2 regions of the Streptomyces sp. HSG2 genome follow, and region 2 is predicted to be linked to the other one. Evidence: riboswitches for the same ligand, from Rfam matches in the RefSeq annotation. Region 2 holds a riboswitch; the other holds the start of a gene.

Region 1 (4,192 bases), 1.2 Mb from region 2:
GATGGTGGGGATGCGGACGGTGACACTCATGAGGACCTCCGGTCGTCGACGCCCCGTTCGAGGCGGGGGCCGGCCATGGTCGATCGGTACCGTCCCACGCGCGACCGGCCCCGGCGGCACGCGGACGGGCTGCGGTCCCGCGTCGGCGCGCGGACGATCTCCGGGGCGAAGCGGGACCGCGGCGGTCAGCCGAGACCGGCCTCCCGGAAGGACGCCAGGCTCGGGCGGATCGTCGCCGAGAGCCCCGCCCCCTCCACGGCGTCCAGCGTCTTGAGTCCGTCGCCCGTGTTGAGGACGACGGTGGTCTTCCCCGGGTCGAGTACACCGGACTCCACGAGCTTGCGGGTGACGCCCACCGTCACCCCGCCCGCGGTCTCCGCGAAGATACCCTCGGTCCGCGCCAGCAGCCGGATCGCGTCCACGACCTCCGCGTCCGTCACGTCCTCCACCGCGCCCCCGGTCCGTCGGGCGATGTCCAGCACGTACGGCCCGTCGGCCGGGTTGCCGATGGCCAGCGACTTGGCGATGGTGTCCGGCTTCTGCGGGCGGACGACGTCCTGCCCGGCCTTGAAGGCCGCCGACACCGGCGAGCAGCCGGCGGCCTGCGCGCCGAAGATCCGGTAGGGACGGTCCTCGACCAGCCCCAGCCGGACCAGCTCCCGGAACCCCTTGTCGATCTTCGTGAGCTGCGAACCGGAGGCGACCGGCACCACGATCTGCTCGGGCAGCCGCCAGCCCAGTTGCTCGCAGATCTCGTACGCCAGGGTCTTCGAGCCCTCCGCGTAGTACGGCCGCAGATTGACGTTGACGAATCCCCAGCCCTCGCCTGCCGGATCCCCGATCAACTCGGAGCAGAAGCGGTTGACGTCGTCGTAGGTGCCCTCGATGCCGACGAGGTCGCCGCCGTAGACGGCGGCCATGACCACCTTGCCCCGCTCCAGGTCGTGCGGGATGAACACGCAGCTCCGAAGCCCCGCCCGGGCGGCGGCGGCCCCGACCGCGCCGGCCAGGTTGCCGGTGGAGGAGCAGGACAGCGTGGTGAAACCGAAGGCGCGGGCCGCCTCCAGGGCCTGGGCCACGACCCGGTCCTTGAAGGAGTGCGTCGGATTGCCGGAGTCGTCCTTGACGTGGAGCCCACCGGTCACCCCCAGCTCGCGGGCGAGGTTGTCGGCCCGCACCAGCCTGGTCCAGCCCGGATTCAGGTTGGGTCGGGAGGCGACGTCCGCCGGGACCGGCAACAGCGGCGCGTAGCGCCAGACGCTCGCGGGGCCCGCCTCGATCCGCCGACGCAGCTCCTCGGCGTCCAGGTCGTCGAAGTCGTAGGCGACCTCCAGCGGGCCGAAACACTCCGCGCAGGCGAAGACCGGACCGAGAGGGACACGGTGACCGCACTCGCGACAGGCGAGCGCGGCGGCGGGACCGAGGTCCACCGGGCCGCGGGCGCCGTCCGACGGGGCGGCCGAGGGTGACGCGGGGGCGAGAGTCTTGGAAGCCATGGCAGGCGAGGCCCTTTCTCCTCATCTTTCCCACGACGCATCTCGCCGTGAGACGGACTTGGCACCTTCCCTAGCCGGGAGCCTCGCGCGAACCGACCGCGCCGACGGCGACGGTGGGGTACGAGTACCGGCTGGAGGGTTGCCGGGGCTTCAACGGGCCGTTTCCCTCTGCCCCTCTGGATGAGCTGTATGCGGTTGTGACAACGGGGAACCCGACATGCGACGGTCATCCGCGTTGTTCAAGACTGTAACGGAAGGCCGGAACCGTGGAGAGTGCCGTCCGAACCGCGAGACGGGCCGTGGCCGCGCCCACGGGCCCGACAGGAAGGAGCCGCTGATCGTGCTGGAGGAAGTCGAGCGCTGGTTGGTCGATCGCTCCTGGTCCGCGGCCGACCGCCCCCCGCGCCATCTCATGGCCGCCAAGTCCGCGACGGGCCAGACCGTCAGCGTCGTACTGCCCGCGCTGAACGAGGAGGAGACCGTCGGCGACATCGTGACGATCATCCGCGAGGAGCTGGTGCGCCGGTTCCCGCTGATCGACGAGATCGTGGTCGTCGACTCCGGTTCCACCGACGGCACCGCGCGCGTGGCCGAGGCGGCGGGCGCCCGGGTGGCGCACCGGGACGCCATCCTGCCCCACATCCCCACCGCGCCCGGCAAGGGCGAGGTGCTCTGGCGGTCACTGCACGTCACCGACGGTGACATCGTCTGCTTCGTCGACGCCGACCTGCGCGACTTCTCGCCCGACTTCGTCACCGGGACCATCGGCCCGCTCCTCACCGACCCGGGCGTGGCCCTGGTGAAGGCCATGTACGACCGGCCCCTTGGCTCCACGCCGGGTCAGGGCGGACGCGTGACGGAACTCATGGCACGGCCCCTGCTGAACATGCACTGGCCGCGGCTGGCCGGCTTCGTCCAGCCGCTCGGCGGCGAGTACGCGGCCCGCCGCTCCCTGCTGGAGCGGCTGCCGTTCCCCGTCGGATACGGCGTCGAACTCGGCATGCTGGTCGACGCCCTCCACCTGGTGGGCCTGGACGCCCTGGCGCAGGTGGACGTCGGGGTCCGCAAACATCGCCACCAGGACGGTCAGGCCCTGGGCCGGATGGCCGCGGCCATCTACCGGACCGCCCAGCTCCGGCTGGCCCGAGGGCACCTGGTGCGGCCCTCCCTCACCCAGTTCGAGCGGGGCGAGGACGGGTTCGAGCCACGCACCCACCCGGTCGACACCGAGGAGCGCCCGCCGATGGCGCAGATCCCCGAGTACGCCGCCCGCCAAGTGGCCTGAGACCGGCGTCCCACCCGCCCCCACACGGGTTTGAGCCCTCCCGGGTCGGGCTAGGGGAGGTGCTATGGCTATCGCTTCGACGTTCGGTGCCGCCCACGTGCTGGTGGCCTCCAACCGCGGGCCGGTCTCCTACGAGGTCCGGGAGGACGGCTCGCTGCGGGCGCGCCGGGGCGGCGGGGGGCTGGTGTCCGGGCTGTCCGCGATCGGTCCGGACGCGGGCGCCCTGTGGGTCTGCTCGACCCTCGGCGAGGGCGACCGGGAGGCGGTGCGGCGCGGTGTGACCGAGGACGGCGTGCGGATGCTGGACATCCCGCCGGACGTGCACGCCGACGCCTACAACGGCGTCGCCAACTCGGTGCTCTGGTTCGTCCACCACATGCTCTACCGGACGCCGCTGGAGCCCGTCTTCGACGTGGACTTCCGCGGGCGGTGGGCGTCGTACGAGGCGTACAACCGGGCCTTCGCCGAGGCGCTGGCCGAGGAGGCCGCCGAGGGCGCCGCGGTCGTCGTCCAGGACTACCACCTGGCGCTGGTCCCGGGGATGCTGCGGGAGCTGCGGCCCGACCTGCGCATCGGGCACTTCTCGCACACCCCGTGGGCCCCGGTGGAGTACTTCCGGATCCTGCCCGACGACGTCGCCGAACGGTTGCTGCGCGGCATGCTCGGCGCCGACCGGCTCGGCTTCCTCACCCACCGCTGGGCCGAGGCGTTCACCCGATGCTGCGACACCCTCCTCGGCGGACTCGGGGACACCGGGATCGGGGTGCACGGGCTGGGCGCCGACGCGGACTTCCTGCGGGCCCGCTCCCACGAGCCGGACGTGACCGAGCGGATGGCGGCGCTGCGGGCCGAGATCGGCGAGGACCCGGAGGGCCGGAGTCGCAGGACCGTCGTCCGGGTCGACCGCGCCGAGCTGTCCAAGAACATCGTGCGCGGCCTCCTCGCCTACCGCCGCCTTCTGGCCGACCGGCCGGAGTGGCGGGACCGCGTGGTGCACCTCGCCTTCGCCTACCCCTCCCGCCAGGACCTCGCCGTCTACCGGGACTACACCGCCGAGGTGCGGCGGGTCGCCGAGGAGATCAACGCCGAGTACGGGACGGCGGGGTGGACGCCGGTCGTGCTCCACGTCGAGGACGACTTCGCGCGGTCCCTGGCCGCCTACCGCCTCGCCGACGTGGCCCTGGTGAACCCGGTCCGCGACGGCATGAACCTGGTCGCCAAGGAGGTGCCCGTGGTCTCCGACGACGGGTGCGCGCTGGTGCTGTCCCGCGAGGCCGGCGCGTACGAGGAGCTGGGCCGGGACGCGCTCGCCGTCAACCCCTACGACGTGGTGGACACCGCGCGGGCGCTGCACGAGGCGCTGGGCATGCCCGCGGCCGAGCGGGCGGAGCGGACCGGGCGGCTGGCCGCG
Region 2 (4,192 bases):
ACCCACCCGGGACCGGGAGAGGCGCCGGAGGCCCGGCCCGGCACCCCGAGGGGCGAGCAGAGGACCGACCCGGGTCTAGAGTGAACAGCACCCGAGCGCCGAACCCGAGGAGCACCCACCGTGATCACCGCGATCGTCCTCATCAAGACAACCGTGGACCGGATCCCCGAGATCGCGGAGGAGATCGCCTCGCTGGAGAGCGTCAGCGAGGTCTTCTCCGTGACAGGCGGCCACGACCTGATCGCCATGGTCCGGGTCGGGGAACACGAGGAGTTGGCCGACGTCATCCCCGGGCGGATCAGCAAGATCCCCGGTGTCCTGGGCACGGACACCCACGTGGCGTTCCGGACGTACTCCCAGCACGATCTGGAGGCGGCGTTCTCGATCGGTCTGGACGGCTGACCTCGCCGGGTCCCGGCACCCGCGGGCGCGCGGGCGGAGTCCGCGCACCGGGCGGACCGGGGTCGTCGGCGGGGCTTGAGCCGGAGATCTGGGTCACGAGATCGGCTGTCGCGGCGCCCGGGCCCCGGCCGGGGCCGCTCGGCGCGCGGCGGGTCCCGGCACGGGGCGTCCCCCCTCGTTCCGGTAGGTCCACCGCGCGCCGTTCCGCACCAATTCGCGCGTGGCGGTCACGAACCGTTCCACGTGCTCCACGGGCGTGCCCGCGCCGAAGCTGACGCGGACGGCCCCGAGGCGCTCCTCGCCCGGCGCGACCTCGCTCCCGCAGCCCCCGGGCGTGCCGGAGCCACCGCCGAGCAGGACCCGCACCAGCGGGTGTGCGCAGAAGAGACCGTCCCGTACCCCGATCCCGTGCTCGGCGGAGAGGGCGGCTGCGAAGTGGGAGCCGTCCCAGCCGTCGACGACGAAGGACAGCACCCCGACGCGCGGAGCGTCGTCCCCGAAGAGCGACAGGAACCGCACCTCGGGGACGTCGGCCAGGCCCTCCCGCACGATGTCGATCAGGCCTCGCTCGCGAGCGGCCAGCGTCTCGAGCCCGGCCTCCCCGAGCGCGCGGCAGGCCGAGGCGAGGGCGTAGGCCCCGATGACGTTGGGCGAGCCGGCCTCGTGCCGGGCGGCGTCGTCGTGCCAGGTGACGTCCACCGCGCCGTCGGGTCGCCGCACGACGCTCCGGCTGGCGCCGCCGCCGGCGAGGTGGGGTTCGGCCGCGCGCAGCCAGTCGGCTCGGCCCGCCAGGACACCGGACCCGAACGGAGCGTGGAGCTTGTGGCCCGACAGGGCCACCCAGTCCACGTCGAGTTCCCGCAGTGAGACCGGGTGGTGCGGGGCGAGCTGCGCCGCGTCGAGCACGGTGCGGGCGCCGTGCTCCCGTGCCGCGGCGGCGAGTTCGCGTACCGGCCACAACTCTCCCGTCACGTTCGAGGCCCCGGTGACGCAGACCAGCGCCGGACGGTCGCGGTTCCGGTGGGCGAGCGCCTCGCTCAGGGTCTCGACGGCCTCCCGAGGGCCGCGGGGGGCGTCGAGGTAGGTGACGTCGGCGCCCCGCCACGCCAAGAGGGAGGCGTGGTGCTCGGTCTCGAAGACGTAGACTCGGCACCCCGCCGGGAGCGCGGCGGCGAGCAGGTTGAGGCTGTCGGTGGTGGATCGGGTGAAGACCACCTGGTCGTCGTCGCGACAGTCGAGGAAGGCCCCGACGGTCCGGCGGGACTCCTCGAAGAGGTCGGTGGACAGCCGGGACAGGTACCCGGCACCTCGGTGCACACTGCCGTAGTAGGGGGCGTAGGCGGCGACGTCGTCCCACACCCGTCGCAGCACGGGGGCGCTCGCGGCGTAGTCGAGTGCGGCGTAGGCGACTTCCCCGCCGGTGACGAGCGGCACGCTCACGTCGAGACCGAGAACGGGCAGGGGGGAGGACAGCTCTCGGTCGGCGGTGGTCGAGACGGGGGCGACGGCGGTGGCAGTGGCGGTGGCGGGCATGGGGGTACTCCTGTGCGGCACGAGCCCCCGCGCGAACGACGTCTGGTCGAGCACGGTGGCGGGAGGGGAGACTGATGGCGGAGCGTCACGGCCCCGGGCGTGGTGCGGGCGTCCCGCCCGTCGGGCGTCGCCCGGCGGTGGGGTGACGTGGCGACGGGACGGCACGGGCGGGCGGGCGGACACCACGACCCACGCGGGCGGTGCGGACGCCACGTCCGCGGCACGCCCTAGCGCATTCGCCGGCTCATGAGAACTCCCTCGAACGACCAGGACCCCTGGCCCCACGCCGTCACCGGCGTGCGAGGGGTCCGCGCTTGTCGCGGACCTCGCTGCCCGCGACCCGGTCTTCACCCGGGGCACCCCGCCACGGACGGAGGGTTGCCGGACAGCCGGCCGGGGCCTTTCGACTGTCGCTCTTGACCTGGAGGGGAAATTACGCGAACGGGCGATGTGTCGCAACCCGGGTCCGGATGGCGGAACGGATCCGGTCACCGGGAGGGCGGCTCGGCCCGCGGCGGGTCGGTCAGGCGCCGCCGGACGCCACCCAGCGCTCCAGGACGCGTCGGGCCGCCCCCGAGTCGACCGCCTCGGCCGCCCGGGCCATCCCGGCCCGCAGCCGATCTGTCAGAGGTCCCTCGGCCCTCTCCAACGCCACCAGCGCCGCGGCCGAGTTCAGCAGGACCGCGTCGCGTACCGGACCCCGTTCGCCGTTCAGCAGTCGGCGGGCCACGTCCGCGTTGTAGGAGGCGTCGGCGCCGCGCAGGGCGTCGACCGGCACCAGGTCGAGCCCGACCGACCGCGGATCGAAGGCCCGCTCGACCACCCGGCCGTCGCGGACCTCCCAGATCCGGGAGGTGGCCGTGGTGGTCAGCTCGTCGAGGCCGTCGTCGCCCCGGAAGACCAAGGCGGAGCTGCCGCGTTCGGCGAGGACCCCCGCGATGATCGGGGCCATCCGCGGGTCGGCGACGCCGACGGCCTGCGCCCGCACCCGGGCCGGATTGGTCAGCGGGCCGAGGAAGTTGAACACGGTGCGGACGCCGAGCTGGCTCCGTGCCGCCGCCACGTGCCGCAGCGCGGGATGGAACCTCACCGCGAAACAGAAGGTGATCCCGATCTCCCGGGCGACCTCCGCGACGCGGGCCGGCGTCAGGTCCAGATCGACACCGAGCTTCTCCAGGACGTCGGAGGCGCCCGACGCCGACGACGCGGCGCGGTTGCCGTGCTTGACGACCCGCGCCCCGGTGCCGGCGACGACGATCGCCGCCATGGTGGAGATGTTGACGGTGCGCGCGCCGTCGCCTCCCGTGCCGACGATGTCGACCGTCTCCCCCGGGACCTCGATCACATGGGCGTGCCGGTACATGGCCCGGACCAGTCCGGTGATCTCCCCGACGGTCTCGCCCTTGGCCCGCAGCGCCACGGCGAACCCGGCGATCTGCGCGTCGGTGGCCTCACCGCGCATGATCAGATCCATCGCCCAAGCGGTGTCCTCCGCCGTGAGGTCCCTGCCGGCGAGCAGGCCGTCGAGCAGGACGGGCCAGGAACGGCCCGCCGCGGTGTCGCCTCCGGCGGGGGTCACAGCGCTCATCGGGCCGCTCCTGGATGGGTTCGGGGGGTGGGACGGGGCCGGGGGCGCCGGGGTGACCGGTTCCGCCGTACGGGGTCCACCCTATCCACTCCGCGAAGGGCCGAGGGCCCCGTCCTGTGACCGGACGGGGCCCTCGGCTTCTGTGGCGACGCGGGGAATCAGTGGTGGCCGTGACCGCTGGTGATCTCCTCGTACTCCTCGACGGTGGGCTTGGGGATCTGGTTGCCCTTGCCGTAATAGGCGTTGCTGAGCTTGGCCCGGAGCTTCTCGGAGCTCTTGACCTTGCGGCGGACGCCGTTCTCGTCGACCTCGGGCTCGATCCGCGCGGGCGGGTACTGCTCGTGGGCCGTGAGGTTGTGCAGGGCCTCCTGGCTGAGCGGTTCGTGGACCTCGATGAACTCGCCGTGCGGCAGACGCTTGATGATGCCCGTCTCGCGACCGTGCAGCACCTTGTCCCGGTCCCGGCGCTGGAGGCCGAGGCAGATCCGCTTGGTGACCACGAAGGCGATGACCGGCCCGGCGAAGAACCCGATCCGGACGAACCAGGTGACCGCGTTGATCGACAGATCGAAGTGGGTGGCCACCAGGTCGTTGCCGCCGCCGATCAGCATGATCATGTAGGCGGTGACCCAGGCGACGCCGAAGCCGGTCCGGGTCGGGGCGTTGCGC

Evidence for each region. A riboswitch is a leader RNA that binds a small molecule or an ion and turns the genes downstream of it on or off. The one in region 2 is predicted to bind S-adenosylmethionine.
Region 1: it holds a riboswitch for S-adenosylmethionine, as region 2 does, so the genes downstream of both, thrC (threonine synthase) here and JEK78_RS17645 (aminotransferase class V-fold PLP-dependent enzyme) in region 2, are expected to answer to the same signal.

The regions. Positions count from the first base shown of each region.
Region 1 covers NZ_CP066801.1:2,893,644-2,897,835, reverse strand. Annotated here, with positions in the region: gene JEK78_RS12315 (MoaD/ThiS family protein) at 1-30, opposite strand, end outside; gene thrC (threonine synthase) at 186-1,496, opposite strand; SAM riboswitch class I at 1,515-1,683, opposite strand; gene JEK78_RS12305 (glucosyl-3-phosphoglycerate synthase) at 1,837-2,781, shown strand; gene JEK78_RS12300 (trehalose-6-phosphate synthase) at 2,852-4,192, shown strand, end outside.
Region 2 covers NZ_CP066801.1:4,080,747-4,084,938, reverse strand. Annotated here, with positions in the region: gene JEK78_RS17655 (rhomboid family intramembrane serine protease) at 1-84, shown strand, start outside; gene JEK78_RS17650 (Lrp/AsnC ligand binding domain-containing protein) at 121-402, shown strand; gene JEK78_RS17645 (aminotransferase class V-fold PLP-dependent enzyme) at 496-1,935, opposite strand; SAM riboswitch class IV at 2,241-2,357, opposite strand; gene trpD (anthranilate phosphoribosyltransferase) at 2,459-3,523, opposite strand; gene JEK78_RS17635 (cytochrome bc complex cytochrome b subunit) at 3,682-4,192, opposite strand, start outside.